DNA from 3 places in the Nonomuraea sp. NPDC050783 genome. Region 1 is predicted to be linked to each of the others. Evidence: riboswitches for the same ligand, from Rfam matches in the RefSeq annotation. Region 1 holds a riboswitch; each other region holds the start of a gene.
What was found. Region 1 has a riboswitch for cobalamin ahead of AB0H75_RS11900 (ribonucleoside-diphosphate reductase subunit alpha). Riboswitches for the same ligand answer to the same signal wherever they lie in the genome.
Positions count from the first base shown of each region.

Region 2: it holds a riboswitch for cobalamin, as region 1 does, so the genes downstream of both, AB0H75_RS31450 (CbtB-domain containing protein) here and AB0H75_RS11900 (ribonucleoside-diphosphate reductase subunit alpha) in region 1, are expected to answer to the same signal.
Region 3: it holds a riboswitch for cobalamin, as region 1 does, so the genes downstream of both, cobN (cobaltochelatase subunit CobN) here and AB0H75_RS11900 (ribonucleoside-diphosphate reductase subunit alpha) in region 1, are expected to answer to the same signal.

Region 1 is NZ_JBFAHK010000004.1:101,612-103,802, forward strand. It holds gene AB0H75_RS11900 (ribonucleoside-diphosphate reductase subunit alpha) at 1-956, opposite strand, end outside; cobalamin riboswitch at 1,050-1,245, opposite strand; gene AB0H75_RS11905 (tripartite tricarboxylate transporter substrate-binding protein) at 1,250-2,191, opposite strand, start outside.
Region 2 is NZ_JBFAHK010000013.1:250,239-252,429, forward strand. It holds gene AB0H75_RS31445 (superoxide dismutase) at 162-764, shown strand; cobalamin riboswitch at 881-1,010, shown strand; gene AB0H75_RS31450 (CbtB-domain containing protein) at 1,042-1,233, shown strand; gene AB0H75_RS31455 (CbtA family protein) at 1,242-2,063, shown strand; gene AB0H75_RS31460 (histidine phosphatase family protein) at 2,068-2,191, shown strand, end outside.
Region 3 is NZ_JBFAHK010000013.1:259,676-261,866, reverse strand. It holds gene cobG (precorrin-3B synthase) at 1-874, opposite strand, end outside; cobalamin riboswitch at 913-1,072, shown strand; gene cobN (cobaltochelatase subunit CobN) at 1,126-2,191, shown strand, end outside.

The sequences.
Region 1 (2,191 bases):
ATCTCGTCCGCCTCGACCCGGCGCATGAACTCGTCGGGCACCCAGTTGGCCAGGTTGAGGTTGTGGGTGCGGCGGGCGTCCTCGCCGGTGTTGTCGCGCAGCTCCAGGAACTCCTCGATGTCGGCGTGCCAGGTCTCCAGGTAGACGCAGGCCGCGCCCTTGCGCCGGCCGCCCTGGTTGACCGCGGCCACGGAGGCGTCCAGGGTGCGCAGCCACGGGACGATGCCGTTGGAGTGGCCGTTGGTGCCGCGAATGAGGGAGCCGCGCGAGCGGACCCGGGTCCAGGAGATGCCGATGCCGCCGGCGTACTTCGACAGGCGGGCGACCTGGCCGTAGCGCTCGTAGATGCCCTCCAGCTCGTCGCGCGGCGAGTCGAGCAGGAAGCACGAGGAGAGCTGCGGGCGGCGCGCGCCGGAGTTGAACAGCGTGGGCGAGCTGGGCAGGTACGACAGCGTGGACATGAGCCGGTACAGCTCGGCGGCCTCGGCCACGCTCTCGGCCAGGCCGCAGGCCACCCGGAGCAGGAAGTGCTGCGGCCGCTCCAGCACCGCCCGGGTCTCGGGGTGGCGCAGCAGGTAACGATCGTAGACGGTGCGCAGACCGAAATACTCGAAACGGTCATCGGCCGCGTCGTCGATCAGGGCGTCCAGCTCGGCGGCGTGCGCGGCGGCGAAGGCGGCCAGCCGGTCCTGCACCAGCCCGGCCGCGTGGGTGGCGGCCACCGACTCGGAGAACGAGCGCACCCCGTGGCCGGCCGCCTCCTCGGCGATCTCCTCGGCCAGCAGCCGGGCGGCGACCCGGGAGTTGGCCGGATCGACGATCACCCGGGCGGCGGCCTCCTCGATGGCCAGCCGGCGCTCGGCGGCCTTCCCGGCATTACCAGTGTTCCCGGCATTACCAGCGTTCCCGGCGTTCCCGGCGTTCGGGCGCGGGCCAACCTCGGCGATCTGCGTCACGTGCTCTCCTCGCGAGCTCATTCCTCAGGCAGGAGGGCACGCGGAAAGCAGGCGGGCACGCCGCATCGCTCCCCCGGCCCTCCCTCGAGGCCTTGGACAGTCAACGCCGCGGGCAGGTCTTCGGGCTCGCGGGCGCGCCTCGTCGGCTCCTACTGGCCGTCGCTTCCCGGATCGCTCCAGTGCTCATGACGGCGGTCGTTCCCGCTCACCGCTGCGGGGCAGCCCCGGAATCGCACCGGGTTCCCTTTCACTCCGCCCCGAGGGGCGAACCAGCGACGAGCAGGATCCTACATCTAGTGGCCATTCCCGCAACTACCCCAACAGGTTGTGGCTCTAACCGAGTCGAGCAGCCCCAGGTCGCTCAGGACGGCCCGGGTGCGCTCGACCTCCGAGGCCAGCCAGAGCCGGAAGTCGTCGCCGCCGAGCGGGATCGAGACCCATCCGGCGGCCCGGCAGGCGGCCAGCCAGCCGGTCGAGGAGGTCACCTCCTCGCACATCCGCACGGCCGCCTCGCGGCCCTCCTCCGGCATGCCGTCCGGGCCGAAGGCGGCCGCCCAGTCGGCGAAGTCCACCCGCACGCCGGACTCCAGCAGCGTCGGCGCGTCCACCTCGGGCACGCGGTGGGCGCAGGAGACGGCCAGGGCCCGCACCCGGCCCCTGCCGATGCTCTCGCCCCAGTCGGCCAGCACGCCGGCGGCGGCCACGGCCTTGCCGGACAGCAGCGCGGCCACCGCCTCCTGGCCGCTGGGGTAGCCGGTGTAGTCGACCTGCCGGGTGTCGGCGCCGATGCCCTTGGCGATCAGACCGAACAGCAGGTGGTCGGGGGCGCCCTGCGGGCCGCCGGCCAGCAGCGTGCCGTCCGGGCGGGCCAGCAGGTGGGCGGCGAAGTCGCCGAAGTCCTTGAACCGGGAGTCGTCGGGCACCACCACGACCTCGACGTCGCCGGCCAGCCGGGCGAGGGGCGTGGCCACGTCGAGCAGCGTCTGGCCGTGGTTCAGCTCGGCCGCGGACAGCGCGGACAGGCCGCTGACGGTGATCCTGGCACCGGTGCCGGTCTCGTACCCGGCGGCGCGGGCCGCGCCGGCGAACGCCTGCCCGACGGAGCTCCAGCGGGGCCCGGCCGGGTTGATCGAGAAGCGGGTACGCAGCCCCACCGCCCGCCCGGCGACGCGCTGGGCGCCGCAGCCCGCCGCGGCCGTGCCGGCCGCCGCCACGCCGGACGCCGCCAGCAGGCA
Region 2 (2,191 bases), on a different contig from region 1:
GAAAGTCCCTGCCGGCGGCGCCGAACGGCGGTCACCCTCCATGACGAAAGCCCCGAACACCCTCCGCCCGGCCCATACGGCCGATGCGCGCCTCTTCCGCTAATTGCAGGTCTATTGTTGTTGCAAGTCATATGCAATTATGAGTTCGGAGGACGGACATCATGGGCCAGTACACCCTTCCTGACATGCCGTACGACTACGCCGCGCTCGAACCCGCCATCACCGGCGAGATCCTGGAGCTGCACCACGCCAAGCACCACGCCGCCTACGTCAAGGGCGCCAACGACACCCTGGAGCGGCTGGCCGAGGCGCGGGACAAGGGCGAGTTCGGCGGGCTGGTCGGGCTGGAGAAGACGTTCGCGTTCAACCTGTCGGGCCACGTGCTGCACACGATCTTCTGGCAGAACCTGTCCCCCGACGGCGGCGACCGCCCCGACGGCGACCTGGGCGCGGCCATCGACGAGCACTTCGGCTCCTTCGAGGCTTTCAGGAAGCAGCTCACCACCGCCACCAGCACCGTGCAGGGCTCCGGCTGGGGCGTGCTGGCGTGGGAGCCGCTGGGCCGCCGCCTGGTCGTCGAGCAGGTCTACGACCACCACGGCAACGTCGGTATGAACACCACCCCGCTGCTCGTCTTCGACGCCTGGGAGCACGCCTACTACCTGCAGTACCGCAACGTCCGCCCGGACTACGTGGAGAAACTGTGGGGCCTGATCGACTGGACCGATGTGATCGCCCGTTACGACGCCGCCCGCGGCGTCTGACGCACCCCCACGCCGGCGGCGCCCGCCCGGCCGCAGCTTGGTCCGCGGGGCCAGGCGGGCGCCGCCACCTCCCCGCTCCCGTCCCGCCCGGCGGAGGGGTGCATTGACGGGAACGGGAGGAACGGATACATTCCGGTAGATTTCACGGTTGTCCAAGGGAAATCCGGTGAGATGCCGGTGCGGACGCGCCACTGTATCCGGGACGTTGATCCCGGGAGCCAGGTCGCTTGGCGACCGTGACCTCGCGACATGGGACGCGTCACCCTGAGGAGGCTCTATGAGCGGGTTGTCCAGCCCGTCGTCCATTCCCTTTCCGCGCCTGCGCCCCTGGCTGCTGCTGGCCGTGCCTGTGCTGTTGCTCGTGGCGTACCTGGTCCTGATGGACAACGGCGCCATCTCCCAGACGGGCGCGTTCCTGCACGAGCTGATGCACGACGGGCGGCACCTGCTCGGCGTGCCCTGCCACTAGGGGGCGGGGTGGTACGCACTCTCCTGGCCAGGGGCCTGCTCCTGGGCCTGCTGGCCGGGCTGGTCGCGGGCGCCTTCGCCTTCGCCTTCGGGGAGCCTCGCGTGGACGACGCGATCGCCCTGGAGGAGGCGGCCGCCCGGGCCGCGGCGCCCGAGCAGGCCGCCGGCCGGCCCGCGCACGACCACGCCGGGCAACCGGCACACGACCACACCGGGCAGGCCGGGCAGGCCGGGCACGACCACGGTGAGGAGGCCGCGATCGGCAGGCCGGTGCAGAAGGCCGGGCTTTTCCTGGCCACCGGGCTCTACGGCCTCGCCGTGGGCGGGGTGTTCGCGCTGGTGTTCGCGGGCCTGCGCGGGCGGGTCGGCCCGCGGTCCGACGGGCGGCTGGCGCTGGCCGCCGCCGGGACGGCGTTCGCCGCGGTCATCCTCGTGCCTTTCGTGAAATATCCGGCCAACCCACCGGCGGTGGGCGACCCGGAGACCATCAACGGCCGCACCCTGCTCTACGTGGTGATGATCCTCGTCGGGCTGGCGGCGACGGCGATCGCCGTGGGCACGGCCCGCCGGGTCACCACCGGGGACGCCTGGGCGCGCTGGACGGCGGCGGTGGCCGCCTTCCTCGTGCCGGTGGCCGCCGCGTGGTGGCTGCTGCCGGCGGTGAACGAGGTGCCCGACGGCTTCCCCGCCACGCTGCTGTGGCAGTTCAGGCTCGCCTCGCTCGGCACGCAGCTCGTCTTCTGGGCGGCGTTCGGCGTGCTGTTCGGCTGGGTGAGCGACCGGGCGGCGCGGCGCGCGGCGGCTCCGGCGCGGGTCGCCGTGCCGGGCTGAGCGGGTGCTGTTCGTCCGGCACGCCACGACGCCGGGCATGCGGGCCGCGTGCTTCCCCGGCGACGAGGACGCCGACGCGGCGAGCCTGGCCAGGGCGGCCGCGCTGGGCCCGGCCGCGTCCCCGGCGT
Region 3 (2,191 bases), on a different contig from region 1:
CCCCCGCGCTGCCGCCTGTGCCGCTGCCCGTGCCGCTCCCAGGAGCTGTCGGGTGGGGATCAGGGCCGGGTGAGTGGGGGGCCGGGGGCTGCTGCCGGGTGGGGGCGCCGGTGCGGAGGCGGGCGGCGATCCTGGCCGGGCCGTCGTCCAGCTCGCGGATGCGCCAGGCGCGCGGGCCGGCGGCGGGGCGCTCGTCGAGGAACGCCTCGGCGGCGGCGATCATGAGCGGGACCGCCGCGCCCGGCCCGGCGGCCAGCCCGGTGTCCGTCCCGGCGAGCAGCAGCCGCCCGTCCTGAGGGCCGCTCAGCAGCCCGTCCTGGGACTCGGCCGACAGCCCGTCCTGGGGCCCGCCTCGCAGGCCGTCCCGCAGCCCGCCGTCCTGGGAGCCGGTCGCGACGTACGTGACGTCCGCGCCGAGTCCCGCGACGTCCCCCGTGCCGTCGTCCAGGGCGAACAGGAAGCGCCCCGGCAGGGCGGCCAGCCGTGGCCGGGCGCACAGGGCCCGGTCGAGGGCGTCGGCCATCGCCGACACGTCCGGCAGCCCCTCCGCCCCGCGCCCGCCCAGCGGCGAGGCCACGATGTTGCGGACCCGTTCGTGCGCGGGCGACGGCAGCAGCCCGGCCGCGGCGATCCGCCCCGCGAAGACCTCCGGCGAGCGCAGGCCCCGCACCTGGACGTTCGCCCGCGACGTCAGCTCGATCACCCCCGCCCCCAGCTCGGCCGCGCCGGCGGCGAGCACGTGGAGCTGCGCGGCCGACACCGCGCCGCCGGGCAGGCGCACGCGGGCCAGCGGGCCGTCGGCGGCCTCGTGCACCTGCAGCGCCCCCGGACAGGCATCGGGACGCGTACGTCCGGGAAATTCACCTACGGGCACGAAGGGATCGTAACGCCACTTCTGGGACGGGTCGCTCCTGCCGTAAGCTTCGCCATAGGCGATGGCAAAGGGAGGAAGCCGGTGCGAAACCGGCGCGGTCCCGCCACTGTGACCGGGGAGCGAACCCCACCACGAGGCCACTGCCCGGCGACGGGCGGGAAGGCCGGGGTGAGCGTCGATCCGGGAGCCAGGAGACTCCTGCCGTCGCGTCACCCGCGACCGGGGCGAGGACCCCGAGGGAGGAATGCGCCGTGCCTGGCGACAGCCGTACCGTCCTGCTGCTCTCCACGTCCGACACCGACCTGCTGAGCGCGCGCGCCAGCGGCGCGGCCTACCGGCTGGGCAACCCCGCCCGGCTGACGGCCGACGACGTCCCTGACCTGGTGGCGGGGAGCGACCTCGTCGTGGTGCGCCTGCTCGGCGGGCGCCGGGCCTGGGAGGAAGGGCTCGACGCGCTGCTGGCCGGGCCGCGCCCGGTGGTAGTACTGGGCGGCGAGCAGGCGCCCGACGCCGAGCTGATGGAGCTGTCCACGGTGAGCGGCGGGGTGTGCGCCGAGGCGCACGCGTACCTGGCGCACGGCGGGCCGGCCAACCTGGCGCAGCTGCACGCGTTCCTGTCGGACACGGTCCTGCTGACCGGCCACGGGTTCGAGCCGCCCGCCCCGGCACCGACCTGGGGAAGGCTGGAGCGCGCGGCCCGGTCCACCGGCGGTCCGGTGGTCGGGGTGCTCTACTACCGGGCGCACCACATGGCGGGCAACACCGCGTTCGTCGAGGCGCTGTGCGCCGCCGTCGAGGACGCGGGCGGGCAGGCGCTGCCGGTCTTCTGCTCGTCCCTGCGCGCGGCCGAGCCGGAGCTGCTGGACACGCTGCGCACGGCGGACGTGCTCGTCGTCACCGTGCTGGCGGCCGGCGGCTCGCGCCCCGCGACCGCCGGCGCGGGCGGCGACGACGAGGCATGGGACGTCGGCGCGCTGGCCGAGCTGGACGTGCCGATCCTCCAGGGTCTCTGCCTGACCACCTCCCGCCGGGCGTGGGAGGAGAACGACGACGGCCTGTCGCCGCTGGACGCCGCCTCGCAGGTGGCGATCCCGGAGTTCGACGGGCGCGTCATCACGGTGCCGTTCTCGTTCAAGGAGATCGACCAGGACGGGCTGACCGTCTACGTCGCCGACCCGGAACGGGCCGCCCGGGTGGCGGGCATCGCCGTGCGCCACGGCCTGCTGCGGCACACGCCGCCCGCCGAGCGGCGGCTGGTGGTGATGTTGTCGGCGTACCCGACCAAGCACGCGCGGGTCGGCAACGCCGTCGGGCTGG